Regions from separate parts of the Halomonas qinghailakensis genome, predicted to be linked through region 2. Evidence: predicted binding sites of a transcription regulator. Region 2 holds the regulator's gene; each other region holds the start of a gene.

Region 1 (10,138 bases), 350 kb from region 2:
ATGTACGCTTGTAAGTACGTTTTATAAGTACGGTTTATAAACACGATCTCTGCGCCGACCGTTGGTCGGCGCATGTTCACCACCTGCTAATACCCCCTGGGAAGTACATGCTGACTCTTGTTAAAAACGCCCAGCTTTTCTCGCCAGAACCCCGCGGCCTGTGCCATCTACTTATCGCTGACCAGCGCATTGCAGCGGTAATAGACGCCTCCGAAGCGGTGAACTTAGGGCCATTAATTAGCACCGTCGATCTTGAAGGGCGTCGGGTCATTCCTGGTTTGGTCGACCCTCTGGTGCACTATATTGGTGGCGGCGGTGAAGGTGGTTTTGGCAACCGAACGGCAGAACTCAGCCTGCAAGATGCCTACGCCTCTGGCGTCACGACACTGATTGGTGCCTTAGGTACCGATGCGCTGACGCGCACCCCGGCCAATTTAATTGGTAAAGCCCGTGAACTCTTAGCAGGTGGCTTAACCGCTTATGCTTACACTGGCTCGTATCAACTTCCCCCAGTCACACTCACCGGTTCTATCGCCAGCGATATCCTCTATATTCCAGAGTTTATTGGCGTGGGCGAAGTCGCTATTAGTGATCACAGAGGCTCACAACCCACCACCCAAGAGCTAACCCGACTAGCCTCAGATGCGCGTACCGCAGGCTTGCTGGCAGGAAAATCAGGGATTGTTTTCATCCATACGGGCGATGCCGACTCACACCTGGAACCGCTGCGCGAGGTTGCCAAGCACAGTGCTATTCCGCTCTCACAATTCTACCCCACCCATATCAACCGCACCGCTGACTTATTCGAAGATGGCCTACGCTTCGCCCGCGAAGGCGGGTTTATCGACTTCACTACCAGCACCACGCCTGAACTATTAGCAGGCGGTGAAGTACCAGCATCAGAAGCGGTCGCTAGAGCGCTAAAAGCGCGTATTGACCCGAGCCAGATAAGCCTATCTTCCGATGCCAATGCCTCACTGCCAGAATTTGACGAACAGCACCGTTTTGTTGGTCTAAAACCCGGTAAACTAAGCAGTCTGTTCGAGGTGCTGGGTGAATGTATCAATGAACATCACATCACTATGGAGCAGGCGCTGAGATGTGCTTCAACAACCGCTGCGGACATCCTAAAGCTGCCCCGTAAAGGGCGTCTAGAAGAAGGAGCAGACGCCGACTTTATCGTGCTCGCAGAAGGGCGCTGGGCGATTGACCAAGTATGGGCCCTGGGCAAATCAATTTACGGTAGTAACCCTTAAGGTTGAACGACCAACCGACATTCCCAGACACCTTACCACCTGACCGAGTACCGAACTTGCTCAGCCAAATTGAGTCTGTAAACCAGTATAAAATTCACAAGGAAGTCTCATGGCTGAACAAACTACTGCAAACGTATCCTCCGAGACAGCTCCAGCTCGCGATATGCGCCCCTCATCTCACTGGACTGCCTGGGGGCAATGGCTGGCGCTATTCACCATGACCGTGGATCACCTTACCCGCTATGTGTTACCGGGAGACTGGGACTTAAGCTGGGCGGGTTCTTCGATTGGCCGTATTGCGTTTCCCTTATTTGCGGCCATGGTAGCCTGGCACGGGCTGTTTAATACCCGCAACCCACTGCGTTACTCACGACGCATACTGGTTATTGGCCTAGTGGCTCAGCTTCCTTATATGCTGATGCCGCGCTCGTCTGACGATTTTATTCTTAACGTCTGCTTCACCCTTGCCTGCGGTCTAGCGCTGGGAGCCTTGGTTCGCCAAGGTTGGCAGCACTATCAACAGCAGTCCCTTGAGTTAGCGTGGTTACTGCTAGGCGCAGCAGTAGGCGTAACCGTTTGGTATTTGCTAGGGTTCTGGGTCGAGTACGGTCATAACGGTTTGCTACTGATCCCGCTCTTAATGTTTGCTATGCAGGCGCTAAGTGAAACCCGCGACGCGCTGAAGTCGCGCTTATGGGCAGGTTTAGCCGCGTTTCCCGCACTTTGGATAGCCGGTCAAATGAATGCTTCCGACATGGCCAAATCATTTACCGTAGGCACCTGTGTAGTGGTGCTCATGCTTGCAGCAGGTGCCGCCCAACGCGTCCCTCCTGTTGCTTTGGCCATGCCCCGTCGCCTGTGGCTTGCTTGGTATCCAGGTCACTTTGCGCTAATTGCATTGTGGCTGTTGCTTAGCGGTCAGCTGGCGGGGTAATGACAGGCTCTGCGATACGCTTATTTACTTCTTCGCTCATCCAGGGTTGGTAACGACGCAGCCGAGCCCGACCCTCGGTTTTGGCCTGATACATTGCAATATCTGCCTGTTTTAATACGTCGCTATGGTCACACTTAGACGCATTAAAACAGGTGTACCCCATGCTCGGCGTTACCGTTAACCAGCGTTTTTCCAACCGATACTGTTCTGACAATACCTGCTGAACTTTACGCATATAACGCTCGGCCTGTTGATCCAGCTCCTCTGAAGCAAGCTCTTCAAATAATGCTAACAGCACAAACTCATCACCACTTAAACGCGCAGCTATGTCACCCTCGTTCAAACACTGCTCTAAGCGCCTTGCTACTTGCACCAATAAATCATCGCCTGCCGCGTGGCCTAAGGTGTCGTTAATCAGCTTAAAACGATCCATATCCAAAAACATCACTAACCCAAAGCGCTGCTCGCTAATCCGCTCATTACACAGCTTTTCTAAGCGTTCAATAAAGAGTCGGCGGTTAGGTAAATCGGTCAACGCATCATAGTAAGCTTGGCGATAAATAATTGCTTCGTTGCGTTTACGCTCAGTAAAGTCCTCTATAATTGCCACCCCACCAATCATTTGGTTACTGGCGCTTAGCACGCCGTTAAAAAACGCCCTTAGCGGTATCCCAGCAGTTGCTTTTGGGAACCGGTAAGTGCCTTCGTAATAGCCCGTACCTTTTTCTAGCGCATCATTAACGGCTTGCGCTACCTCATGATCAGCAGAGCGGGCCAGCATGTGGTAGCCAATCAACTGTGCCCGCCCAACGCCTAAAATGTCCAACAGTTTACGGTTGCAGTCAGTAATCACTCCCTGCTCATTGAAGTGCAATACCCCTAGCGGTGAGTGCTGAAATATAGAACGATAGCGATTCTCGCTTTCTCGCAGCTGCGTTTCCCGCGAGGCCATGCTTACCCGCAGTGCAATATTGTCGTGAATAGTGCGACTAAAACGGCGGCTCGTAGTGACAATCAAGCCTAAAAAAAGCACCAGCATTAAGCCAATCAATACAGAGAGCGGCGAACCCTGTAGTAAAAACTGCAGCTTTAGGGGCAGCAAAATTGGCAACACGAAACCTAGCGCGACCCACCAAACAGAAGAAAGCGTGGTAACGCCTCCCGCAGAGATACCCGCCAAAACAATCGAAAGCGCCGCAATTTGTCCCGGATGGTCATGGCTAAAGAGCAACAGACCTGTGGCTCCCCAGACACAGCCAGATGTAATAGCGCCAATAGCAAACCAGCGCAACCAGCGGCGGCGCTGTTGATGCGCAGCTGGCAAGCGCTTAAAACGCTGCGCAAGCAACAAACGCAGTCCAGAAATCGCGGTAAGTGTTATAAACCAACCAATTAACAAACTAGCGTCCACCACTGGCCACATCGCAGCTATCAAGAGCCCGCCGGCTGCCACACTACTTAACACTGGCTGCCAAAGATTATCGTAAAGCAGGCGCACTTTTTCACCGCGTAAGCGCAGTTGTGTTAAATGGTGTTCACGCTGATAGTCACTGCGTAGACCCGAGGCAGTCGCGGTTTCTCTTACGGATGCTCGTCCAGAAATCGTCGCAGGGGGTGCCATACAAACTTCCTTTTAATAAGCTGGTTTATAAACCAATCTTTTTAGTTCATTGCATCTATTCCTTTGCTATCTCTTTTAGCACGTTTACCAAGTAAACGTAGCCTATTAACTCAATAAAAAAGCCGCCAGAAATAGGCGGCTTCAACAGTGTTCACTATTAAAATTAAAGCGATGCTTCAAAACTCCACGCCACGGGCGGAGCTTCCGGCAGTAGTGTGTGGCAGGCACGCACTTTTTCAAGCAGCTCGGCATGCGTGTCAGCGACGATATTCACATGTGCCAGCTTCCGCCCTGCCCGCTCTTCCTTGTCATAACGGTGCAAGTGCGCATTGCTAATCGCCAGCATTGCGGCATTGTCGCCTTCGTGCCCAATCACATTCACCATACAGGTCGGCGCAATGGCTTGGGTGCTGCCAAGCGGCAGGCCTTGAACAGCACGCAGATGATTCTCAAACTGGCTAGTGACCGCACCGTCCATGGTCCAGTGACCGGAATTATGCACCCGTGGAGCCATTTCGTTAGCCAACAGGCTGCCATCACGCGTTTGAAATAACTCCAATGCCATCACACCTACGTACTCCAGCTCATCCAACAGCATGCGAATGTAGCTGTCAGCAGTCTCTTGAACGCTGGCTGCTAAGTCCGGCAGTGGCGCAACCGAATAGCGCAGAATGCCATCCACGTGCTGGTTTTCCGCCATGGGGTAAAACACCACTTCCCCATCGCGACCGCGCACGGCAATCATCGAAACTTCCCGCACAAAATCGACAAACGCTTCAACAATCAGTTGGCGATGACCAATGCTGTTCCACGCCTCTTCCGCCTGCTCCGGCGCTTTTAACACCGCTTGACCTTTACCGTCGTAGCCTTCGGTGACCGACTTGGCAACCACCGGATAGCCCAACTCATTGGCCGCCGCTTCAAGCTGCTCAGCGCTTTCAACCACACGGTAAGCAGGCGTCGGAATTCCTAAATGGTCAAACAGCGCTTTCTCTTCTACCCGGTTTTGACACACCGCGATGGCACGGCTTCCTGGGTAAACAGGCTTGTGCTGTTCGATTTGCTCTATCAGCGCGACCGGCAGGTGCTCAAACTCATAGGTCACGACATCGACCTTATCGAGAAATTCTGCCAAGTGCTGGTTATTGGGGTCGACGATGACGTCGCCAATACCTGCGCTCGGGTTGCCGGTAGTGTCTAAAAACGTGAAGCGATTACCTAGCGGGTAGCCCGCCAGCGCCAGCATGCGGCCCAGCTGGCCTGCGCCTAATACGCCGATGTTTTTTGAAATGCTAGCGTTCATGACCAGAACTCCTTAGTTCGCTTCCGCATCAGGCCGTGGGTCTGGGTTATCCAACACCAGTTGGGTTTGCTCAGCGCGGAAGGTCTCAACCGCTTCGCGCACGGTACTATCTTGCAAACCAACAATCTGTGCCGCCAATAAGCCAGCATTGGTCGCGCCCGCTTTACCAATCGCCAGTGTGCCAACAGCAATGCCGCCAGGCATCTGGGCGATGGAAAGCAGCGAATCTAGGCCTTTCAGCGCTTTAGATTCCACCGGCACGCCTAGCACCGGCAGCGCCGTTTGAGAGGCCACCATGCCGGGCAAGTGGGCAGCACCGCCAGCGCCAGCCACAATCACTTGCAGGCCGCGTTCAGCAGCGCTTTTAGCATAGTCGAACAGCAAGTCAGGGGTACGATGGGCAGAGACAACGCGGGTTTCATAAGGAACACCTAGCCGCTCTAGCATCGCCACTGCGTGCTCCATGACGGGCCAATCAGATTTCGACCCCATGATCACGCCCACTTTAGGTGCGCTGTTCGACATGCAAAAACTCCTCGGCCAAAGGCCTACGAAAGCAATAAAGCGTTTAACAAGCCGCTAACCACAGGCGGCTTACCAGGAAATTAGAAGGCGCATAGTCTACCAGAGCGTGTGCTTTTGGGCGCGTTTGTAAATAGATCGAAATTTTAATCAAAGTAGCATTGAAAAGCGCGCGACTTGGCGGCATTGTGTGATTGTCATTTCAGACTGATGGAGTCCCATGAGTACGGCATACTCAACTGCTCACGCAGACACGCTAGATCCTCCGCGAAGCAGCCCTGACCTCGATGTCAGGGATTTAGAAAAACGTACGCGCCTTATGCGTATCATTACCCGCCTGATCGCCGTATCAGATTTGGGAAGCCGCGAAATCGCCCGCCGGGCGGGGCTTCCAGTGCAAAAGATCAGCGACCTACTCGCCGGAAGGCTAGAGCATTTAGGCATTGACGAACTCAATGTCTTACGTCGCACTCTAGAGCTGGAGACGCCATAGCAACAGTTGCTACCTAACGTCACTATTCACCCCATATTTATCTTTTATTTACTATCAGGCTGGCCCATGGGCTAGCCTGTTTTCGTTTTAAAACAGATCGTTAGCGCTTTAAGATTAAGGGAGCATTAAGAAACCTGCACTAACCCATTGACACGCATCAATTTTTTATACAACCAAAGGCGTAACCTTAGCGTATTCACCTCATTCGCCTGCAACAACGACGTTTTATTAGCGACGTTGGTAACAGCGACATTTTTATTAGCTAAGGAGGCGTTATGGACGCCATACGCCGGTCGTTACTAGGCCAGCTGGCTCGCCTAAGTGCAGGCGCTGCCCTAGTACCGTTTTCCAGCCTTGCCAGCGCAGGCATCAATCAGCAGCCTGTTCGTCGCGAAGGCGACCCCACCAAACGTTATGGCATGTTGATTGATCTGCGCCAGTGTATCGGCTGCCAGGCCTGCACCGTATCGTGTCATATCGAAAACGCCGCGCCGTTAGGCCAATTTCGTACCACAGTTGCCCAGTATGAAGTGCAGCATCAAGAGAGTGGTGAGCTAGCTACGTTTATGCTGCCCCGGCTGTGCAATCACTGCGAAAACCCACCCTGCGTGCCAGTTTGTCCCGTTGAAGCGACCTACCAACAGCAAGATGGCATCGTTGTGGTGGATAGCGACCGCTGTGTCGGCTGTGCGTACTGCGTTAACGCCTGCCCCTACGATGCACGCTTTATTAACGAACGCACTCAAACCGCCGACAAATGCACGTTCTGCGCCCATCGTCTAGAAGCTGGGCTGCTACCCGCCTGTGTTGAAAGCTGCGTAGGCGGCGCGCGGATTATCGGCGACATGCGCAATCCAGACAGCCAAATCAGCCGTCTGATCAACGAGCATCGCGACGCCCTTATGGTGCTACAGCCAGAAAAAAACACCCTCCCCCAGGTGTTCTATTTAGGTATGGACGAACGATTCACCACACGCCCCGTGGCAGAACCCGTGGCGCTTGAAGTGCTCGACCCCCACGGCCAGGAGATGGGCTATGAATTCCACCATTGAATTACTCGCACCCCGTTACGACATCGCCTGGTATCCCTGGGCGGTACAGTACTTTTTTATGATCGCCGTCTCCTACGCGAGCCTATGGCTAGCAGCCCCGGCATTAATCTTTGGCAAAAAAGCCTGGCTGCCCACCGCACGTCTAGCGCTCATCGCCTGCGTCAGCACAACGTTAGTCGCACCGGTGGCTCTATTAGCAGACCTGCACCAGCCACTGCGCTTCTGGCACTTCTACGCCTATGCCAACACTCACTCGTGGATGTCGATTGGCAGCGTGGTACTGCCGCTCTATCTGATCAGCGTCTTAGGCTTCGCCTGGCTGGCCTGGCGTCCCGCACTGCAAGCTCAGCAACAGGCAGCGGGGTTCAGCGGGTTGATCGCCAAGTGGCTGAGCATGGGCAGTGGTTCAACGCCCAAAGTACTGGTGGCAATAGTGGGGTTAGCCGCCTTGTTACTGTCTAGCGGCATCATGCTCTATACCGGCGCGGAACTGGCTATCGTCAAAGCTCGCCCCTTATGGAACACAATTTGGCTACCGCCCATGCTGGTCGCCACCGGATTTATCGCCGCCGCTGGGTTAGTACTGGTGTTAAACCGTGTGAGCGGTATCTGCTCATCCGCCACCACCCGGCAAATGCTCTATGTCCTGTTGGCCTTTTGTGCACTGGCAGGGCTTATCGCGCTTAGCTGGCTATTAGATGGCCTGAATGCCCACGTTGGCTCAGTGGCGGCGGCGCTGGAGTCTGTCCGCTACAGCCCCTCTTGGCGCAGTACCGCACTGTGGGGTGGCATTACCGGCGTTGCGCTATTTGCCAGCATTGTATTTCTAGTAACGCGTTCAGCAAAGCGCCAGCCAGCACTGTTTGCCTGGGCATGGTTGTTGGGACTGGTGGCCATTCATATGGGCTGGATGTTCCGCTGGGTAGTGCTGATGGATGTTCAACACGTAGCCCGCAACAGTGCAGGTTTCCACCACTACGGCATTCCTGCTGGCTCTTCCGGCATCTTAGGCATTGTCGGCACCTTCGGGCTGTGGCTGGCGGCCATTTTACTGATCGACCTATTACTTCCGTGGCGACAGGCCCAACAAGGTGGTCAGCTATCCGCCAACGACCAAGACGCGTCTCGCGCCCCACTTACTGCTAATAAAGGAGCGCCTAGTCATGGCTAAGTCTGCTCAAGACCCCTCACGCCGTCGCTTTCTAAAAGGGGCTGCTGCCGCTGGCGGTGCCGCTACCTTTGCAGTGGGCTACGCCGACCCGCTAGCCAAAATGGCCAAAGGCATTACCGGCAGCGCCGGTGAAAAACCGCTGCACAACATTCATGGCAACTCGTTAACGCCTGAATACCGCGTTGATTTAGCGACCGGCGAACTCACCCTAACACCCGACCAGCGGGTCGCTTTTACCATTTGCTACGGCTGCACCACCCAGTGCGGCGTGCGCGTGCGAGTCGATGACACCCGCGGTGAAGTGCTACGAGTCTCTGGCAACCCTTATCATCCGCTTTCTGCCGATGACCATTTGCCTATGCGTACGCCGGTGGCGGATGCGCTGCGCAGTGTGAGTGCTTACGCAGAACAGGGCCAAGTCAACCGCTCTACCGCGTGTGCCAGGGGCAACGCGATGATGAGCCAAATTACCAACCCATTTCGTGTCGACCACTGCCTTAAGCGGGTCGGTGAACGAGGCAGCCGCGAGTGGCAAAAAATATCGTTTGAGCAACTGATCGAGGAAATTTGCGAAGGGGGCGACCTGTTCGGTGAAGGTCAGGTAGACGGCCTGCGTGACATTCGCGACCATGACACGCTGATTGACCCCAACAATCCGGAGTACGGCCCCAAGGCTAATCAGCTGATGGTCATGGAAGCCACCGACTACGGGCGCTCAGATTTACTTAAACGCTTCACCTTAAACGCCTTTGCGACCCGCAACTATGGCCACCATGGCGCTTACTGTGGTTTGGCATTCCGCATGGGCTCTGGGGCAGTGATGAACAACATCGTCACTAACGCTCACGTAAAGCCAGATATACAGAACGCACGCTTTATTATGTATATCGGCTGCGCGCCCAGCCAAGCAGGCAACCCGTTTAAGCGCCAGGGCCGCTTGATTGCACAGGCACGCGCCGCCGGTACGCTGGAATATGTGGTGGTAGACCCTGCGCTGAACGCTGCCACCTCCCACGCCGCTGATAACAATCGTTGGGTACCTATTCGCCCTGGCACCGACAGCGCCTTTGCCATGGCGCTTATTCAGTGGCTGCTGGAAAACGACGGCTATGCGCAGGCGTTTCTTGAACTGCCCGGCCAAGCTGCCGCCGATGCAGCAGGCGAAACCACCCACTCCAACGCCACGCATTTAGTGATTGATACCTTCGAGCACCCGCGCCGGGGTTACTTTTTGCGCGCCAGCGACCTTGGTTTTGCCGACCCAGGTAGCGATGCCGACATACCGGTAGTGGTGTCAGAGGGCGAACTCGCCCTAAGTGAAGAGGTAATGACCGCCGAGCTGTTTGCCGAACGTCCAGTCACCCTGGCGGATGGCACGACGGTCACCGTCAAAACTAGCCTTGCGCTACTGCGTGAATCCGCCAATGAGTACGACATAGATACCTACGCTGAACATTGCGGCATTCCCAAGGCAAAGATTATCGAGCTTGCCCAACGTTATGCTAGCCATGGCAGAAAAGCCGCCGTTAACTGCCACGGCGGCATGATGTCAGGCAATGGCTTTTACGCCGCGTTTGGTGTGCAAATGCTTAACTTGCTGGCTGGCAACTACAATATGAAAGGTGGCAGCGCCGTGGGTGGCGGCACCTACAGCGGCACCGGCGAAGGCCCCCGCTACGACCTCGCCAACTTCCCTGGCAAGCGTGGCCCTCAAGGGGTGTTTCTCTCCCGCTCACGTTTTCCCTATGAGAAATCATCGGAGTATCAGCGCAAGGTCGCGGCAGAC
Region 2 (10,138 bases):
ATCGGGCCTCCCTAAGGAAGCCCGATGATAAGTATCGATCCGAACCTGATGGCAGTGCGCCAAGGAGGGGTCGATTATGACTTAGTGGTCAACCGCTACACCAGCACCTTTCGGGTAACGAACGCTTTCTACCAGGTCTTGAATCTCTTGTGGAGGCTCTTCCGTTGCACTAGAGACAGCAAAGGCAACTGCAAAGTTGATCATTGCCCCTATTGCACCAAAGGACAGTGGTGAGATGCCTAAGATCCAGTTGTCTGGTGTGTTAGCCAGCATGTTGGTGCCGGGAACAAAGAACCAGCCTAGGTAAGTGAAAATATACAGCAAGGTGCAGATTAAGCCTGCCAGCATGCCGGCAATTGCGCCTTTGCTGTTCATGCGCTTAGAGAAGATACCCATCATTAGCGCTGGGAACAGCGATGCACCGGCGATACCAAAGGCAAGAGCTACGGTCTGTGCTGCGAACCCTGGCGGATTAAGCCCAAGATAGGTAGCCAGAAGAATGGCGCCACCCATAGAGATACGTGCTGCCAGCATTTCCCCTTTCTCAGAGATCTTCGGATTGATCATTGTTTTGATCAAGTCATGGCTAATAGCCGATGAAATTGCCAAGAGCAGACCCGCAGCGGTTGAGAGTGCCGCTGCGATACCACCGGCAGCGATAAGACCAATAACCCAGCCTGGCAAATTAGCGATTTCAGGGTTAGCCAGAACGAGAATGTCATTGTTTACCGTTAGCTCGTTACCTTCCCAGCCACGATCAGAGAAATCGACAGCATCGTTGTACATCTGGATGCGGCCATCGTTATTGAGGTCGTTGAAGGTGATAAGCCCGGTTTCTTCCCACGTGCGCACCCACTCCGGACGATCTTCATAGAGAATCGGATTGTTGGCTGCTTCTTCGTAGTTTTCCACCTGCCCCGCCATTTCTGGAAACACCGTGGTCGCCAAGTTCAGGCGTGCCATGGAACCAACCGCAGGCGCGGTAAGGTAAAGCAGTGCAATGAACACCAGTGCCCAGCCAGCGGACCAACGTGCATCAGCAACTTTAGGTACGGTGAAGAAACGAATAATAACGTGTGGCAGACCTGCTGTACCCACCATCAGCGAGAGTGTGAACAACACCATATTGAGCTTATTGTCGACGTCAGCGGTATAGTCGCGGAAGCCAAGCGCATTAACTACTTCGTCTAGCTTCGTCAGTAGCGGAATGCCGGATTCAGTATGCGTACTGAACATACCAAACATCGGAATCGGGTTGCCAGTAAGCTGCATGGCAATAAACACCGCCGGAATGGTGTAAGCAATGATAAGTACTACGTACTGGGCAACCTGTGTATAGGTGATGCCCTTCATACCACCGAAAACGGCGTATAGGAAAACAATCAATGCTGCGATCCAGATGCCCCAGGTGTTGCTCACTTCCAAGAAGCGTGAGAAAGCAACGCCTGCACCGGTCATTTGACCGATAACGTAGGTCACAGAAGCAACAATCAAGCACACAATCGCGACGAAGCGCGCTGTGTTGCTGTAAAAGCGGTCACCGATAAAGTCAGGCACCGTAAACTTGCCAAACTTGCGTAGGTAAGGCGCTAGCAACATTGCCAAGATAACATAGCCGCCGGTCCAACCCATTAGGAAAGAAGAGTTAGCATATCCACCGGATGCTAGCAGGCCCGCCATGGAAATAAACGATGCAGCTGACATCCAGTCGGCGGCCGTTGCCATACCGTTCGTGATAGGGTGAACGCCGCCACCAGCGACATAGAAATCTTTGGTCGATCCCGCTCGCGCCCATATCGCAATCCCGATATAGAGCGCAAATGAAGCGCCAACAAATAGTAAGTTAATTGCAAACTGGCTCATGCTGACTTACTCCCCAAGACCGAATTTTTCGTCAAGCTTGTTCATTTTCCAGGCATAGAAAAAGATCAGCACGATAAAAGTGAGGATGGAGCCCTGCTGAGCAAACCAGAAGCCCAAGTCAGTCCCGCCAACGGGAATACCAGCTAGCAGGGGGCGGAAAAGAATAGCGCATCCGTAGGAAACAAATGCCCAAACGGCTAGACATCCGAATATTAGTCGAACGTTGGCTTTCCAGTATTCAGCAGCATTAGCTTTGTCATCTGCCATTGTGTTGCTCTCCAGTTGTGATTTTTAGGGTTGGAAAGTGAACTCAGGATAGCGTGTGATCCATCAGGGTAATCCGTCATAGAAAAACGCTTTTTTAGTTATCTGTGATGAATTAGCACGGTTAAGCGCATTACCTTGTTGATTAAGCGGTAGTGCCTATTATGGCATTGATTACGGTTGTGTAGTGAATCGGTAAGCATCGTGCGAATAACGCATGATTACCCTGTGTGGCTCGTTGTTAATAGTGGGCAATAATTGCAAAAAATAAATCCCAGACTTTGGTATCAATGAGCTTCTTTGAAACATTATGACGTTTGATGTGGTAAATAACGACTTGTTTTTGAAGTTTTTTTATATTTTTTTAGCGTTTTTTGTCTTGTGATAGGACGATGGTCTATGGGTTGATCAAAAGCAATGTTTGCTACTTTTAATAAACGTCAGAGTTAATTGGCCAAGCTTAATTAAGAGAGCCACTACTTTGGTCGATAAGCTAACGTCGTTTCGACGTTAGCTCTATAGCTAAAAGTATAATGTGAAAGGGTCAAATGAAACTTTCAAGCAAATAACCGTATTTTAAAACATCTTTATTCTTCATCACGATTAAGTGGGGTCATTTATGATTGACGTTGATCTTTCCCAGCTCCCTTTTACATTAATCGATGATGAAGGGCGTGACCACGTTCGTCGAGGTATGGACATCGCCTATTTTGACCGCAATGAAATTATCATTGAGATGGGGCAAACGGGTGAGTCAGTGTTTTTAATTCATAAAGGTGAAGTTGCTGAAATTGATCCCACCCTGCCTGCATCTAGTGCACGGATTGGGCATTACACGTCAGGTGATTTGTTCGGTGCCATTAGTATTCTGAATGGCAAGAGTCGGTACCGTTTCCAAGCTGAGCAGGAGTGCTTGTGTTATGTGATGCCAAAAGCGCTGTTTATAAAGCTTTGCCGTCATCATCCTGACTTTGAAAGCTTCTTTAAACAGTCATTATCACACAAGGCGCGGCTGTTGACCGAGAAGCGAGCGGAAGGCGGTGTGACGATGGCGGGCTTCATGCTGGCAAAAGTTAGTGAATGCATGCGTGAGCCACTGATTATGGATGCTTCTACCGATATTGCTAGCGCAGTGGGGCAACTCAACGATAGCCATGCCGACAGTCTACTGGTCAATACTCAAGGTAAGTTTGGCATCGTTACAAAAACTGATTTGCTCAATGGTATTGTGCTCGACAATTATGATCACACTTCTTCCGTCGAAAAGGTGGCCCATTTTTCACTGGTAACTGTTACGCCGAACCAGTACCTATTTGAAGCACTTGTATTGATGACACGTCATAAGGTGACGCGTGTAGTAGTCATGGAGCAGGATGCCTTAAAAGGGGTGGTGGAACTGACAGATGTACTTAGTTATTTTTCTAGCCGTAGCTATGTGGTTAGTCTACAGGTGGAGCAGGCTAATAGTTTGGAAGCATTGGCAGCTGCTAGCCAACGCACGCCTGAACTGGTCAATGCACTGATGGCTCAGGGGGTCAAGCTGCGTTTTGCCATGGATCTATTGGCTGCATTGAACGGCCGAATCATGAGCAAAGCATGGTCATTTATCATTCCTGAGCAGTACCACGCCCAAAGCTGTTTGATGGTCATGGGAAGTGAGGGGCGCGGTGAGCAGATCCTCAAAACAGATCAAGATAATGGCCTTATTTTAGCTGATGATAGTCACTGGCCTTCGCTTGCCGAAGATATGAATGCGCTGACTCAAACGTTAATTCAGCTCGGTTATCCTCCATGCCCCGGTAATATTATGGTGTCTAATCCTGAGTGGGTTGGCACGGTGTCGCAGTGGAAAAGCAACATTGCCAAATGGGTGAGTGCAAGAGATGGCGATAGTCTAATGAAGTTAGCAATTTTGTTGGACGCTCATGGTGTTGCAGGAGATCCGAAATTGCTAAACAGTGTGCGTACAGCGTTATTTGAACGCTGCTCGCGTGATGAGTTATTGCTGTCATATTTTGCTCGTGCAGCTCTGCGTTTTTCTACGCCGCTTACCTTATTCGGTTCCTTAAAGAAGCCCCAGCATGGCATTGATATCAAAAAAGGCGGCATCTTCCCGATTGTCCACGGGGTGCGCACAATGGCCCTTGAGCGACGAATTAACGCTACGTCCACCCTAGACCGCTTGGACGCTCTAGCAGAAGATGGTCGTCTTGATCGCCGTTTTGCTGATGACCTGGGCGAAGCGTTGGCACTGTTTACTGAATTACGTTTAAAGCAGCAGTTGCAAACAGCAGAAGCGTCGAATCAGCAGCGTAGTAACCGTGTAGTGGTGCAAGAACTTTCATCCCTTGAACGTGACCTATTGCGTGAGGCGCTGCATATCGTGAAAGATTTTAAACAGCGGCTTTCCCATCGTTATCATTTGGAGTATTCGTGAGCGGAATGCGCTTGTTAGACCGGCATATGTCACTATTTAGTGGCTCGCTACGTACATTAATGCAGCGTGAAAGCGACCGTAGACGCTGGGCAGACTCTTCCTACGCTTGGCTTTTTCAGCCCTACATGGGGGAGGAGATGGTAGCGCTTGCTTGTCAGGTTAGCCCAGGCCAATCGCCCGTGGTTAGTGTAGCTGCGGTTATCTTTAGCCCGGGTAGAGTGCATACCAGCCAAGCTTGGGTGGCAACCTTGGCAGATGAGCGAAGCAACAGCGCTACGCTGCGGCGACACCAGCAGCTGTATGCGACTGACAAAGTGCTCATGCCTAACGCCGAGCATCTTGGGGCGTTGGCTGAATTTATTGGTAATCGGCCGCTAATTGGTTGGCAGTTAGAGCGCTCGTTGGAACACCTGAACCATCTGTTCAAATTAGGGATAGGATTTGGTTTGCCTAACGCCCAGGTCGATGTTGGAAAGCTGCACTATCGCCAGTTACGCCGGCTACATCCTCAGAGTGAGATGCGTAGTCAGATTGCAGAAGCATTAGCTTGCTGGCAAATGCCAGTTTTCCAATGGATCGGCGTATTGGGGGATGCAACGGCGAGTGCTCTTTTGTATCTACGTTTGCAACGTGAGGCAGCTCGGCACGTTTAGCGTATTATTCCTATTAACGTTGAATTAGCCCGTTTATGTTGGGTGCAGGGAACGAGTATTGTTAGAATGCCCGCTGCTTCTTCTACCATCGGCAGTGCCCACATTATGCTATCACCTGATTATTTTGATCCCGCAGCGTCTGAAAATACTTCTGCAGACAAGTGTTCTGTTGATCACCTTCAGGCGCAGTCCGACCATCACGATGCTAAGCAGAAGCGTGAATTCAATAAGCTGCAAAAGCGCTTACGGCGAGAAGTCGGCAATGCCATTATTGACTATCAGATGATTGGTGAAGGTGACAAGGTGATGGTGTGCCTGTCTGGTGGCAAAGATAGCTATACGATGCTGGAAATACTGCTCAACCTACAGCGAAATGCACCGGTTAACTTCTCTTTGGTCGCTGTCAATATGGATCAAAAGCAGCCAGGTTTTCCAGAGCATGTGCTGCCCCAGTATTTGGATAAATTGGGTGTTGAGTACCACATTCTAGAGCGTGATACGTATTCAGTGGTGAAAGAGAAAACCCCAGAGGGCAAAACGACCTGTGCGCTTTGTTCTCGATTAAGGCGTGGTTCACTTTATGGTTTTGCTGAAGAGATTGGTGCGACAAAAATTGCGTTAGGGCATCATCGTGAAGACATTTTGGAAACACTGTTTCTAAATATGTTCTTTGGAGGCACTTTAAAAGCAATGCCACCTAAGCTTTTGTCAGATGATGGCAAAAATATTGTCATTCGACCCCTTGCCTACTGCAAAGAGGCTGATATTGTGGAATTTTCCAGGCTAATGGAATTCCCCATTATTCCTTGTAACTTGTGTGGCTCTCAGCCCAATCTTCAGCGACAAATTGTAAAAGATATGTTGGCCGAATGGGATAAAAAGCACCCAGGGCGTCTAGAAAGCATGTTCAAAGCGGTGACCAATGTGGCGCCTTCACAGCTAGCAGATCGCCAGCTGTTTGACTTTACAGGGCTAGAAGCCAAGCAGGCGGCGCTGATGGAGCGCCGTATTCAAACGCTTAGCGTTGAGTCTTAGCGTAGAGCAGTCGGCTGCTCTTCTTCTTCAGCCAGTGTAATAAGACGCTGCATATCTAAAATATTAACCTCGCGCCCCGAAACCGCGACCACTTCTTGCTGTTGAAAGCGACTAAGAATTCGGCTGACCGTTTCTACCGCTAAGCCTAAGTAATTACCAATGTCTGCGCGGGACATAGAAAGCCTGAAGCTGTAAGGCGAGTACCCGCGCCGGCGAAAACGGTCTGAAAGCGTGACTAAAAAGCTGGCCAAGCGCTGATCGGCAGTTTTGCGTGATAACAAGCGCATCATGCGCCGATCGTCTCGCAGCTCTTTACTCATACTGCGATATAGCTGTCCACGCAGTTCCGGAAGTTCTTCAGAAAGTAGATCCAAACGATCAAACGGAATTTCGCACACTGTGGTAGTTTCCAGGGCAATCACGCTACCGGGGTAGTGCTCTTCATCGATGCCGTCCAATCCGACCAGTTCACTGGGCAGGTAGAAATTTGTCAGTTGATCGTTGCCATTACCTTCGCTGGTCACCTGTTTTAGACTGCCTGAGCGAACGGCATACACACTGGTAAAACGGTCGCCCTGACGAAACAGTGGCTCGCCTTTTTTGAGTGGTGCACGGCGACGGATGATCGCATCAAACTGGCTCATGTCTTCAAGTTCTAATGCGAGCGGTAGACACAGTGAGCTTAAGCTACAAGTTTGGCAGCGTGCTTCTTGCAACAGTGAGCGTCGTTGGCTGACGGGGTGTGGCATATCATTCTCCCTTTCTCGTTAGCCATGATAGGCCCTGGGGCAAGACGTCTCAAGAAGCTTACACAATCTTTGAGTAGCGTTGGGTCGACTGATCCGCGAGGCGAGCATCAAAGGCCATTGCTAGATGGCGAATCAACAGCCGACCAATAGGGGTGGCGCTAATCATTTGCTGATGAAAAGTGACTAATCCATCTTGTTCAGCGTTACGCAGCTGTTCAAGAGCAGTGGAAAAATAGTCGCTAGCATCAATGTTCCAACGCTTTCCTATGGCTGCTAAATCAATGCACATATCGCACATTAGCCGCTCAATGACGTCTCTGCGTATTAGGTCGTCCTTATTTAACCTTAATCCTTTGACGGTTGCCAGCCTACCTTGATCTAAAGATGTTTCGTATTGATCAAGCTGAGTCGGATTTTGTGCGTAAACATCGTCAATCCGTGAAATGGCGGAGACGCCTAATCCAACTAAATCGCACTGTGCATGGCTAGAGTAACCCTGAAAATTGCGCTGCAAGGTTCCGTTGCGCTGAGCAATTGCAAGACTATCATCTGGGCGCGCAAAGTGATCCATCCCGATATGCACATAGCCTGCGTTAGTTAGCATCTCAATGGTGGTATGCAATATTGCCAGCTTCTCGTCAGCGTTGGGGAGGTCTGCTTCATTGATACGTCGCTGAGGGGCAAAACGGGTGGGCATATGGGCATAGTTAAATACTGACAGGCGGGCAGGATTTAATTCGATAATCTGGCCCAGTGTTTCAGCAAAGCTTTTTTCCGTTTGAAAGGGCAGCCCATAGATTAAATCAAGATTGAGCGAGCGAAAGCCAAGGCGGTGCGCTTCTTCCATGAGTGTTTCAGTAAGCACCCGGGGCTGCACACGGTTAATCGCTTTTTGTACCTGCGGGTTTAAATCCTGTACGCCCAGGCTTAAGCGGTTAAAGCCAAGCGACTGCAAATGGCGCAGGGTAAAGACGTCTGCTTCGCGGGGATCAATTTCAATCGCGTAATCGCGGTCCGCTGAACCAGATAAACCAAAACGGGCGTCGAGGCGATCAATCAGGTCTCCCATTTGTGCTAAAGAAAGAAACGTGGGAGTACCACCGCCCCAATGCAACTGCTGAACTGGGCGCGATGTGTCTAAATGGCGTGCAGTCAGCACCATCTCTCGATCTAGCCGGGATAGGTAAGGCTCGGCAAGAGCGGTATTCTTCGTTGCAATCTTATTGCATGCACAGTAGAAGCAAATTTTTCGACAAAACGGTACATGTACATACAGGGAAAGCGGTCGGCGGCTTGCATTACTGCGTTCTAACGCCTGGGTAAAGTCAGCGGTGCCAAACTGCTCATGAAACGCAAGCGCCGTCGGGTAGGAGGTGTAACGCGGGCCACTTTTGTCGTAACGCCGCAGTAGCGCTTCATTCCAGGCAGTTGCGCTAGGTACTTCAGTGGGTGTTGATGAGAACGATGTTGATGAGAGGGCAGCAGTAGCATGGGCTGACATGATGAACGCTCCAAAGTGAAAAGTAAGCGATGTAATCAAATTGAGCGATGTCGCTCAGCTGTTGATCCTTATGCTAGTGCAGTAGCACTTTGAAAGCGTTGAGCTATATCAAGCTATGGGGGCTGCTTAATGCGCAGTGTAAGGTGCTAGAGACCACAGCTGCCAAAGTGCAAAGCCAATGATTGACAGTGCGGCAATGCTGCGAGTGGCAGGGTGACGAATTAAATGGCTCAGCTGCTGTGCTGCTAGGCCGGTTGCCAGCAAGGCAGGTAGGGTGCCGAGGCCAAAAGCCCCCATTAGAAGAGCACCGTCGATTGGGTCTGCAATGGCTAGGCTCCAAGCTAGCATTGAATAAACTAAACCGCAGGGTAACCAGCCCCAAAGTGCGCCAAGGGCGAAGGCTTGAGGAAGATGCACAACCGGCATCAGGCGTCTTCCCACCGGTTCTATATAACGCCAAAGATATCGTCCGACTGCCTCTACTTTTAGTAGTCCTTTCCACCAGTTAGCGATATAGAGCGCCATTAAGATCAGCATTACTGCGGCGAACGCCTGGAGCGCAATACGTGCGTTTGGTGAAAGAGAGATCAGTGTGCCAAGTGCCGCTACACTAGCGCCTGCCACCATATAGCTGAGAATGCGTCCCGCGTTATAGCTAACCAGTAGCCCACCCATGCGGGCTGGGTGCCGCATGCTAGGTGGTACGGCAAACGTGAGTGCGCTCATAATGCCGCCGCACATGCCGATACAGTGAGCGCCACCCATTAAGCCAAAGACAAACGCAGCGAGTAGTGGCGGTAAATCAAATCCCGTGGGATTCATACGGGTGGCTCTTGATTGTCTTGAGAAGAAGACACGTTTTTTTTACGCTCGGCGCGTTGTTCGGGGGGCAGGTCATTCTCATCATCGTCAAACAGGATACGGTGGGCGGGACCTTCGAGGTCGTCAAACTGGTCATGCTTAACGGCCCAGAAAAACGCCCACACCGCGAGGCCCAGCAAAATCAGTGAAAGTGGAATCAATAAATATAAGATTGTCATACACTCACCGGTGTGGATAGGCCAGCCTGAGTAACAGAAGGTGTGCGCCAGCGCGTGAGACGTAATGCGTTACCTACCACCACCAAGGAACTTAGTGACATGCCAATTGCGGCCAGCCAAGGGGGAATTAACCCCATCGCTGCCAAGGGCAAAGCCGAAAAATTGTAGCAAACCGACCACATCATGTTTTGACGCATAATGCGACGCGTGGCGCAGGCAATATCAATGGCTTCAAAAATACGTATTAGACGTGGACTCAGTAATATCGCGTCGGCTCGTGTGCGGGCAAGGTCTGTGGCGCCGTTCATAGCAATGGCGACGTCAGCGCCAGCCAATACCGGTACATCATTGATACCGTCACCGATCATCACGACTCGTTCACCATTGGCTTGCAGCTCACGTAACCGTTCAAGCTTGCCTTCAGGCGATTTACCAGCTTGCCAAGTGGTGATGTTGAGCTGCTCTGCCAAACTCTCTACCGCTTCTTGCGTGTCGCCGGAGAGCAGCTCCACTTCAAGCCCGCGGGCTTGAAGGGCAGCAACGGTTTGGGCCGCATCTTCTCGAATGCCATCGTGCAGTTTAAACCAAGCGCGTGG
Region 3 (10,138 bases), 970 kb from region 2:
ATCGAACAGGAAAACGTGCAGGCACTATTTCATGAGAACATGACCAACCAAGCGATCATTAATCAGCTTGCCGAAGAAACTGGCCTGCCGATTGTTGGCACGCTATATGCTGATGCGCTGGCCAGTGAAGGCGACGCCAGCACTTACCTGGGCATGATGCGTCATAACGCCAAGGTGTTGCACGCGGCTCTGGCCGAGGCGGGTCAAGCTAATGACGACCACGACCACGACCACGACCACGACCACGACCACGACCATCATGGTCATGCTCATTAAGATAAAATGTAAACATTTGAATACCGTCAAGCAGACGGTATTTTTTTGCGTTGCATTTTGCCCTGGGGATGGGGAGACTTGCACTACTGCTGCGAATTTTCACCTCTGCAAATTTTCACCCCTGTAAAGAGCCAACACCATGCGACTGAACGCCGATTTTAGCCACTTTGCCTGTGTCACACCGGATCAGTATCGTTGGGTGGACTCCCCCAGTGCTGGTGTAGAGCGCATGATGCTGGACCGCATTGGCGACGAAGTCGCCAGAGCTACTAGCCTAGTGCGCTACGCGCCGAACAGCCAGTTCAGCCGTCATACTCACGGCGGTGGTGAAGAAATTTTGGTGCTGGAAGGTGTCTTTGCCGATGAGCATGGCCGCTATCCGGCAGGCAGCTACTTACGCAACCCGATTGGCACTGGTCATACCCCGCAAATAGGCGAAGAAGGCGCACTTATTCTGGTTAAGCTACACCAGTTTGATGAAGATGATCTTCTTCAGCTGGCCGTGCCTGCCCATCGCCTTCCCTGGCAACCCGACCGGCGGCCTGGCATTACTTATAAAATGCTACACACCTATAGCTCAGAACAGTACGGTCCTGAACGAGTCAGCCTAGAACGCTGGGAGGCCGATACAACGGTGTCTTATCCAACGCTTAGCGGCGGTTTAGAGCTATTTGTGTTGGAAGGTGCTGTTCTTAGTGATGGGCAGGAGTACGCGACTGGCAGTTGGTGTCGCTTCCCGGTGGGTGCGGCACCTCAGTTGCAAGCAGGTAGCGAAGGCGTGCAGCTTTATTTAAAGCGCGGCCATTTAGCCGCCGCTAATTTACTAAGCCAATAAACGGTAGCAGCGTCAATAACGCAATCAGTATCACGGCAACCATCACCAATAAGACTTGCACGGGGTGGGCGAGAAAGCGCCGCCATAACGTAGGGGCATTGCCACTAGCAACGGCTTCTTCATGGGCGCGCCGTGCGTTGGCTTGGCGGTTTTCCTGATACGCTGCCAACGCTGCTTCGGCAGCCTCGCGTTGTGCGGTGTTACGCAGCCAAATGGCATCGACACCCAGGCGAAAAAACCCCGCCTGGGTTTCATACACATCAAAGCCCTGCTCATCTAGCAGCTGGCGTACTTCCATCGCTTCTTCATCTGTCACGTGGCGCAACCGAAACAGCAAGTGGGCCATGTTAGTCGCCCTTATCAGCCATACGGTCTGCCTGAATCACCTCGATCCAGTAGCCGTCTGCATCTTTGACAAAAATAACGTCTTTCATCTTGCCCTGATCCGCGCGCTTAACGAACGTCACCTGATGCTCGTCGAACCATGCTTGAGCGGCTTCTAGGTCAGGCACGCTAAAGCAAATATGACCAAACCCTTGGGGTTCTGCGTTACCGTCGTGATAGGCAAAATCTTGCTGATCCTCGGTGCCCCAGTTATGCGTTAACTCTAACAAGCCTTTCTGACTGAAGGTCCAAGCAGTACGGGCTTGAAGGTCTTCCGGTACATTATCGCTGTCTTCCATATTGGCTAGAAAGTAGAGCGAAAACTGCATCTCTTCAAAATCCAATCGACGTAGCACCTGCATGCCAAAGACCGTGGAGTAAAACGCTAGCGCGCGTTCGGGATCTTTTACCCGCAGCATCGTATGATTTAAGCGAAACCCTTGGGTTTGCGGCGCAGCGGATGCGACACCGGGATGTTGTTCGCCTTGAAACGACATAACCTCTCCTATTTCATATTCATAAAATACGTTGACGAACCCTACAACCTGTACAAAACTTTGACCACTTTCAATAATTCGTAAGCTTTTAAGTACAGACGTTTTTAAGTACGTAAGCTTTTACGTACGTAGTCTATCAGCACCTGATGCACTACCTTACCTCATCATGCTGTTTCACTATTTAAAAGGTGGGCATCGTTTAGCTAGCCCTTAGCTTAGCCCGCCCTATGCCAGAGGAGCCACTATGTCTCGTGATCGCAATGTGCTAGGTGAACCATTAACGCCCTGCTGCCATGACCCTAAAACCGGTTTTTACCGCGATGGCTTTTGTCGTACAGGGCCCGATGATGTCGGTACGCACTCAGTATGCGCGATGGTAACCGAAGAATTTTTAACGTTTTCAAGAGCTCAAGGCAACGACCTAGTGACTCCACGCCCAGAATATGGGTTTCCAGGCCTGCAGCCCGGCGACCGCTGGTGTGTCTGTGCCAACCGTTGGCAGGAAGCTGCACAAGTTGGCTTGGCTCCACCAGTGTTATTGTCTGGCACTCATGAGAAAACATTAGAGATTATTCCATTCATCAAGCTGCAGCAGCATGCACTGGATGCTGTTCATTAAGTGCTTTCGCTTCGAATCCTGGAATTTCTATGCAAACCTTCTACACTCTAGTGTGTATTTTTACAAAACTTAATTACCTTTACTAACTTCGCTTGTAGCATTCCTCTAGAGAACACTGTGATGCCTTACTAACGGTATCCACTTGGAGTTTGTCATGACTGCGATTGATATGACCCTCGGCGACCATCTAACACTCAAGCAGTTGGCCCGCGCCATACAGAATGGCTTTTCGCCTATTGTGGAAGTCGAATCCATGGATGGCATCTATAAAGTTCGCTTCCATCACGCTAACGGTGTCTCTGATTTAACCAATGCCCAAGGCCATGTCAGTACCTTTTTGGGCACTGGTGAAATTCGCGATACTCTAGGCCAATTAGGCCTTACTCATGGCGTGCTTACCTTTGCAGACCAGTGTGGCGATGAAATGATTGGTGTCGAAGGAAAAGCGATAACTCCCGATGAAATGTTAACTTACGGTACACGTATCGCATTTCGCTAATCGCGCTTCGCTAATAGCTAACTGTTAGCTAATAGCTAACTGGTAGTCTGTTAATAGCTAAGACAGTTAGTAGCGCGAAAGCCCTCAGGCTTTACAGATTGATCTAAGCCAAGGATAGTACTACCACGACAGGGGCGCCCATGACTAATGGGCTGAGAAGCACCCTTTGAACCTGAACCGGATAACGCCGGCGTAGGGAGTCGTGGTGCGGCTGCACCACCTCCCCCTGCCGGGAGGATATTATGCTTTCACGCCCACTCGGCGATTACCTCATCGCTCTGCGCGCTGCGACACCACTGGTACATTGCATTACCAACTACGTGGCGATGAACAGCACCGCTAATTTGCTATTAGCGACAGGCGCATCCCCTGCCATGCTACATGCGCAAGAAGAGGTGGCTGAATTCACCGCTATTTCTGGCGCGCTATCGATCAATATTGGCACCCTCTCTTCCCCTTGGGCTGACGCCATGGTTATCGCTGCGCGCACCGCCCAGCAAAACAATATTCCATGGGTGCTCGATCCTGTTGCGGTTGGTGCCACCACCTTTCGCCAGCGTTTGTGCAAGACGCTGCTGACTTATCAACCCAGCGTTATTCGCGGCAACGCCTCGGAAATCCAAGCGCTTAACGGTTTGGCTAGCCTGGGGCGAGGCGTTGATGCCACCACCAGTTCTCAAGAAGCCACGACCGCAGCCATTGCGCTAGCACAACAACATCGTTGCGTCGTCGCGGTTACCGGTGAGACAGATGTCATCACTGACGGCACCCATCATTATCGGCTTAAAGGTGGTCACCCGTTAATGCCCCGCGTGACTACCTTAGGCTGTGGACTGAGTGCGCTAGTGGCAAGCTTTGTGGCCGCCAATCACGAGCAGCCGTTGGAGGCCAGTTTGGCCGCCTTAGCATGTTTTAGCATAGCGGGCAGTCGCGCAGGTAAGCAGGCTCAAGGCCCTGGTAGTTTCCAGGTGGCGCTGTTGGATACGCTCTATCAGTTAACGCCCGACGATCTCTCAACTTTTGCTCAATTGGAGGCAGTGCATGCCGTTTGATCTTTCGCTCTATCTCATTACTGATGCTGAGCTATGCGCCGAATTTGGCCTTGAAAAGACGGTCGAAGCGGCTATACAAGGCGGCATTACCATGGTGCAGCTACGCGATAAATACGCGAGTGACGAGCAAATGATCGCCCAGGCCAAACGCCTCAAAGCGATGTTATCAGGTAGTGGCGTTCCACTGATTATTAACGATCGTCTGAACGTGGCGTTAGCCAGCCAAGCTGATGGCTTACATGTCGGGCAAAGCGACACGGCTGTTCAAGAAGCGCGAAACACTCTCGGCCAGCACGCCATTATTGGGCTTTCGATTAACACCCCTGCCCAACTTCAGGAAGCTCCCGTCGAACTGCTCAATTACGTCGGTTTAGGGCCCGTCTTTGCAACTGGCAGCAAACAAGATCACGCCCAGCCAATTGGCTTTGATGGGCTGGCATGGCTTGCTAATGCTTGCCAACTCCCCAGTGTCGCGATTGGTGGACTAAAAGCTGAACACATGGCTCAAGTGAAAGCCGCTGGGGCAAACGGTATTGCGGTTATTTCTGCTATTTGTGGTCAGCCAGACCCACGCTTAGCCGCGCAGGCCTTTTTCCACGACCGCTTGTAACCATCTTCCTAACGACGCTCTTAACGGGTCTCTTAAGACCACGCAACAACTGTGCGTGATCTTAAGGATAATTTAAGCAGCAGGTACGCCGAGTTGAACCGCGGCAATAGATCCTGCTGGCTTGAGGTCGCGCATTAAAAGCGCAAACTCTAGCTGTTCAGGAGGGATGCTGACGCCTGGCATTGGGATACGTACCCGGTGCCCAGAGCCAGGAGCGGCCTTTTGGGCTTCGCCGCGGGTATTCTCAATATGGTCAAGCACAAAACGGTGGTTTCCACTTGGCAGCATCAGCTCCATGCCATCGCCTATTTCAAAGCGGTTTTTCACCTCAATGTCTAGCCAGCCACGCACGGGATCGTAGCCCAATACTTCACCGACAAACTGTTGGTGGACACCGATAGAGCTGCCCTGCTCATAGCTCTGAAATTCATCGTGTACATGGCGCCGATAGAAGCCTTCGGTGTACCCCCTGTTGGCTAGGTTTTCAAGCTCATCCATTAGCCCCATATTAAAGGGACGGCCAGCCACGGCATCGTCAATTGCTCGGCGGTAAACCTGTGCGGTGCGTGCAACATAGTAGTGGGACTTTGTCCGCCCTTCGATCTTTAGCGATGCCACACCCATTTCTGTCAGGCGCGCTACGTGCTGTACCGCACGCAGATCCTTCGAGTTCATAATGTAGGTGCCGTGTTCATCTTCGTACACCGGCATTAATTTACCGGGGCGAGTAACGTCTTCAATTAGCGCCGAGAGCTCGTCTTGGTCGGCGGCAGACGTGCTAACACCGGCAGGTATCAGGTCGCCTGTCTCATCTTGGGTAGCCGCTATCGTGTTGTACTTCCAACGGCATGCATTGGTGCAGGTACCTTGATTGGGGTCACGGTGGTTAAAATAGCCCGATAGCAGGCAGCGCCCAGAATAAGCGATACATAGCGCACCGTGAACAAAGGTTTCGATCTCTAGGCCAGGGCACTCGGCACGAATTTCACCTATTTCTTCAAGGGATAACTCCCGAGATAAAATAATGCGGCTGATACCTTGGCGCTGCCAGAATTGCGCAGCGGCCCAGTTCACCACGTTAGATTGCACCGAAAGATGAATCTCTTGATCCGGCCAGCGATCGCGAATCATCATAATCAGTCCCGGGTCTGACATGATCAGCGCATCCGGCCCCGCCTCAATGACTGGCTCCATATCCCGCAGGTACGTTTTCAATTTGCTGTTATGTGGGGCAATGTTAGAAGCAACGTAGAACTTCTTGCCTCGCGCGTGGGCGTAGTCAATACCACGATGCAAATTATCGACTTTAAAATCGTTGTTGCGCACCCGAAGTGAATAGCGAGGTTGACCTGCGTACACCGCATCAGCCCCATAGGCAAACGCGTAACGCATATTTTTAAAAGTACCGGCAGGCGAGAGTAATTCAGGAGCTTGCATAGATAGTCACCGTTGTCAGGACGATGGCGCAGGAGCGCTTATGATGAGAGTGGCGGATTATAACCAGCTCAAGCCCTCTGTCTTGCCCAGCTACCAACTTTGATGATCCAGATCAAAAAGTAGCCGTAATCAGTTGTTTGATAACCCTTAGAGGTAACAACGCTGTTGCTCACCCAGCGGCCAACACGTTTACGCAGTTGGGCGACGCTTCAGCGTCGTACGGCGGTCATGGTAGGCAATCGCTAGCCCGCTGCCCATAATCAGCGCACTGCCCACCCATACCCATAGGTCAGGCAGTTCTCCCCAGAACCACCAACCCAACAGTACCGCCCACAGCATGGCCGTGTAATCAAACGGTGCTGCAATAGCCGCTGGGGCAAAGCGAAAGGCTAAGGTAATAAATGCGGTGGCTCCGATACCTAATACACCGGCGGCTAAAAAACCCAACCAGTGCCAGGGCTGCGGGGTCTGCCACACCCAGGGCAAGCTAATAGTTGTCAGTAAAAAAGGTACTAACGTCATATAAAATACCATTGCCCATAGGTGCTCCCGAGCACCATAGCGACGCGCAGTAATCATCAGCAATGCATAGAAAACTGCCGCCCCCAGAAGGGTCAGCGCGCCCACCTGAAACGCGCCACCACCTGGGCGAACCACGATTAATACACCAACAAAACCAACTAACGATGCTATCAGTACCGGTGGATCAATACGCTCACCAAGCAGTGGCACCGACAGCAGCGTGACAAACAACGGCGCTACAAATGCAATCGCTGTGGCTTCGGCAAGCGGCATCAGCGTTAGCCCCCAAACAAAGCAGACCATGGTGGCAGTGTAAATTAGCCCTCTTAACAAATGCACACGAGGCCGCGCGGTACGCAGCTTGCGTAATCCACCTGAGAAATAAGCCAAGAGTGCAATTAACGGTAATGACACTAAGGTACGAAAGAAAATAATCTGTAACGGCGAATGCACTTCACCTAGCCATTTCGACACCGCATCACCCAACGCTAAGAACAGCACCCCCAAGCACATACAGAGAATGCCTTTTAACGACGTAGTCACGATGCTCTCCTTACTTTCCAGACACTATCTAGCGGAATTCAACACTAATAAAAAACCCCGCCAATGGGACACTGGCGGGGTCGCGATTGTCGTGTGGCTTTATAAGCTTGCGTTGACCACCATGCACTCCATACCCTGCGCCTTTAACGACCTACAGGCACGCCTTGCACGCGGTTCATCCAGTGCCACGACCCTAGCGCGGAATACTGTTGTTTGGCCCTCTAGCGCATCGATAGCAACACGTCCACCCACTTCATGGGGTAGTCGTTGAGCTGCTTGACGTGCCAGTTGCTCAGCGCGTGCCGCTTGGCTAAAAGCCCCTACCTGAATGCCCCAGCTATCTGAGGAGATTGCTCCCTGGGGCACTCCGGCAAGCTCTCGCTCACGTTCAAGAAAAGCAGCAAGTGGGTCTGGGGCATTGGTTGTAGATGCTTCCGCCGCTTCTTCCATTGAGCGTGAAAGGCGCTCTTCAACTTCGACAGACGGCGTAGAAGAAGCTGGTAAAGGGGACAACCTGGTCGCGGTTAAATCATTCCTAGTAGTGCCGTCACTCGCCAGTACGGGACGACTAGCTGCAGGTGGCGTTGTTACAGGCCGAGAAAGGGGGCGAGCAACAGGACCAGAAAAAGCCATATATTCGCTAGAAAAATTGGTATTCGCCAGCCATGTCTGCTGGTCTCGTAGGGCTGCACGTGCAAAGCTACGGTCTAATAGGTTAGCCATATGAGTATCTCGAGACGCCCCACTAAAGCCCCCCATTACAATTCCCACCAAACGACGACCGTCGTGAACAGCCGTTGTCGCCACGTTAAAACCCGATGCACGGATAAAGCCGGTTTTAAGGCCATCTGCCCCTGGGTAGTTTTTCACTAAACGGTTATGGCTGGTATGGCGGGTACCGCGATAAGTAAATTCTTGCAGCCCAAAATAGTGATAGTACTGAGGAAAGTCTTTCATCACTCGAACGGAGAGGGTCAGCATATCTCGAGCAGTCGTTACCTGTTGATCATCAGGCAGACCAGAGGCATTACGAAAGGTAGTGGCATTCATTCCCAATTCACGAGCTTTATCTGTCATTATTGCCCCAAAGCGTTGTTCGCTTCCTCCTAACGCTTCGGCTACTACGACAGCGACATCATTCGCTGACCGCACTGCTAACGCACGTATAGCAGTATCTACAGGAATAGTACTACCTGCCGATAACCACAATTTAGTGGCTGGCATTGCTGCAGCTTGAGCAGACACCGGCAGCGGCTGATCTAAACGAAGTTCGCCGCTTTCCAATGCTTCAAACGTAAGGTACAGCGTCATCATCTTGGTTAACGATGCAGGATAGCGACGCTCATCGGCATTCTCGGCGTACAAAACTTCCCCGTTTTCCAGATCTACCACGATACCCGCATAGCGCGGATTTGCCTGGGCAGCTGTCGCAATCCCCAACAGCAATACCATCAGAGACAATGGAAGCCACCAACACGCGACTTTTGTTGAGTACATTCCCCTTGTTGCCATACATGCCCCTTTCTTATTTGGCGTGATGTCGCCTTGCCTGCGAATGTCCTGATTAGCACACTTTAACGATCTAAGACTAGCACGGTAACTCGGCAAGTGAATTAACTAAGCAGTATATCGCTTGGAAACACAATGAATAGACCAAAAAAAACCGACCCTAAGGGGGTCGGTTTTCATTCTTGCTGAGTGACAACGCAGAGAAACTTACTCTTCTGCCGCTGCTTCTTCAACAACCGGGCGATCTACTAGCTCAACGAACGCCATAGGTGCGTTGTCGCCTGTGCGGAAACCGCACTTGAGAATACGGATGTAGCCACCCGGACGCTCGGCATAACGCGGACCTAACTCGTTGAACAATTTGCCGACGGCTTCTTTAGAGCGCGTACGGGAAAATGCCAAACGACGGTTTGCAACGCTATCCTGCTTAGCTAAGGTAATCAGCGGCTCGATAACGCGACGCAGTTCCTTGGCCTTAGGCAGGGTTGTCTTAATGACTTCATGTTCGACCAGCGAGACAGACATGTTCTTAAACATGGCCTGACGATGCGAGCTGGTACGATTCAGATGACGACCACTCTTACGATGACGCATGGTTGTAATTCCTTACCAAACTGGGACTCGAGTCGACACTCACGCGGAGGCCTTGTCGTCCTTCAGGCTAGCGGGTGGCCAATTTTCCAGCCGCATACCGAGGGACAAGCCACGCGCTGCCAGTACATCTTTGATTTCATTCAAAGACTTTTTACCAAGATTAGGTGTCTTCAGCAGCTCAACTTCAGTGCGCTGGATCAGATCACCAATATAATAAATATTCTCGGCTTTTAGGCAGTTAGCGCTGCGAACTGTCAACTCAAGATCGTCTACGGGGCGCAATAGGATAGGATCAACAAGATCCTCTTCCTCTTCGACTTCCTGTTCTTTGTCAGCTTCCAGGTCGACGAAGGCGGCCAGCTGCTCTTGCAGAATGGTCGCACTGCGACGGATAGCCTCTTCCGGATCCAGTGTACCGTCGGTTTCCAGATCGATAATTAGCTTATCGAGGTCGGTACGCTGCTCAACACGAGCGGCTTCAACCGAATAGGAAACACGCCGAACAGGGCTGAAGGTGGCATCCAGCTGCAGGCGGCCAATTGCACGTGTCTCCTCATCAGAGCCACGAGCGTCAGCCGGTTCGTAACCACGACCCAGCGCTACCTTAAGCTGAATTTTCAGCTCGGCACCTTCATTGACATGAGCAATGACGTGATCCGGGTTGACGATTTCGACGCTATGATCAAGCGCAATGTCGCCAGCGGTGACGACAGCTGGGCCCTGCTTGTTCAGCGAGAGCACCGCCTCGTCGCGGCTGTGCA

The links. The regulator FNR, encoded in region 2, switches genes on or off when oxygen is low (the NO sensors DNR and NnrR bind a similar motif). The targets are predictions, from matches to a motif close to TTGATNTANATCAA.
Region 1: the regulator FNR is predicted to act here: its motif matches at 6,277-6,290, upstream of dsrO (sulfate reduction electron transfer complex DsrMKJOP subunit DsrO).
Region 3: the regulator FNR is predicted to act here: its motif matches at 6,312-6,325, upstream of trhP (prephenate-dependent tRNA uridine(34) hydroxylase TrhP).

The regions. Positions count from the first base shown of each region.
Region 1 is NZ_CP096973.1:2,725,369-2,735,506, reverse strand. Features, by position in the region: gene M0220_RS12645 (transporter substrate-binding domain-containing protein) at 1-14, shown strand, start outside; gene iadA (beta-aspartyl-peptidase) at 108-1,256, shown strand; gene M0220_RS12635 (conjugal transfer protein TraX) at 1,366-2,190, shown strand; gene M0220_RS12630 (sensor domain-containing diguanylate cyclase) at 2,168-3,811, opposite strand; gene M0220_RS12625 (5-(carboxyamino)imidazole ribonucleotide synthase) at 3,975-5,114, opposite strand; gene purE (5-(carboxyamino)imidazole ribonucleotide mutase) at 5,127-5,639, opposite strand; gene M0220_RS12615 (XRE family transcriptional regulator) at 5,857-6,129, shown strand; gene dsrO (sulfate reduction electron transfer complex DsrMKJOP subunit DsrO) at 6,405-7,181, shown strand; gene nrfD (NrfD/PsrC family molybdoenzyme membrane anchor subunit) at 7,165-8,352, shown strand; gene M0220_RS12600 (molybdopterin dinucleotide binding domain-containing protein) at 8,345-10,138, shown strand, end outside.
Region 2 is NZ_CP096973.1:2,376,731-2,386,868, forward strand. Features, by position in the region: gene M0220_RS11045 (sodium:solute symporter family protein) at 82-1,863, opposite strand; gene M0220_RS11050 (DUF4212 domain-containing protein) at 1,870-2,130, opposite strand; gene M0220_RS11055 (putative nucleotidyltransferase substrate binding domain-containing protein) at 2,747-4,564, shown strand; gene M0220_RS11060 (3'-5' exonuclease family protein) at 4,570-5,217, shown strand; gene ttcA (tRNA 2-thiocytidine(32) synthetase TtcA) at 5,284-6,252, shown strand; gene fnr (fumarate/nitrate reduction transcriptional regulator Fnr) at 6,249-7,001, opposite strand; gene hemN (oxygen-independent coproporphyrinogen III oxidase) at 7,060-8,502, opposite strand; gene M0220_RS11080 (sulfite exporter TauE/SafE family protein) at 8,629-9,324, opposite strand; gene ccoS (cbb3-type cytochrome oxidase assembly protein CcoS) at 9,321-9,542, opposite strand; gene M0220_RS11090 (heavy metal translocating P-type ATPase) at 9,539-10,138, opposite strand, start outside.
Region 3 is NZ_CP096973.1:1,408,659-1,418,796, forward strand. Features, by position in the region: gene M0220_RS06595 (metal ABC transporter solute-binding protein, Zn/Mn family) at 1-276, shown strand, start outside; gene M0220_RS06600 (cupin domain-containing protein) at 416-1,111, shown strand; gene M0220_RS06605 (DUF6164 family protein) at 1,092-1,457, opposite strand; gene gloA (lactoylglutathione lyase) at 1,459-1,992, opposite strand; gene M0220_RS06615 (DUF2237 family protein) at 2,237-2,611, shown strand; gene M0220_RS06620 (hypothetical protein) at 2,766-3,110, shown strand; TPP riboswitch at 3,231-3,326, shown strand; gene thiM (hydroxyethylthiazole kinase) at 3,353-4,162, shown strand; gene thiE (thiamine phosphate synthase) at 4,152-4,772, shown strand; gene trhP (prephenate-dependent tRNA uridine(34) hydroxylase TrhP) at 4,845-6,209, opposite strand; gene M0220_RS06640 (DMT family transporter) at 6,399-7,274, opposite strand; gene M0220_RS06645 (serine hydrolase) at 7,374-8,726, opposite strand; gene rplQ (50S ribosomal protein L17) at 8,991-9,377, opposite strand; gene M0220_RS06655 (DNA-directed RNA polymerase subunit alpha) at 9,417-10,138, opposite strand, start outside.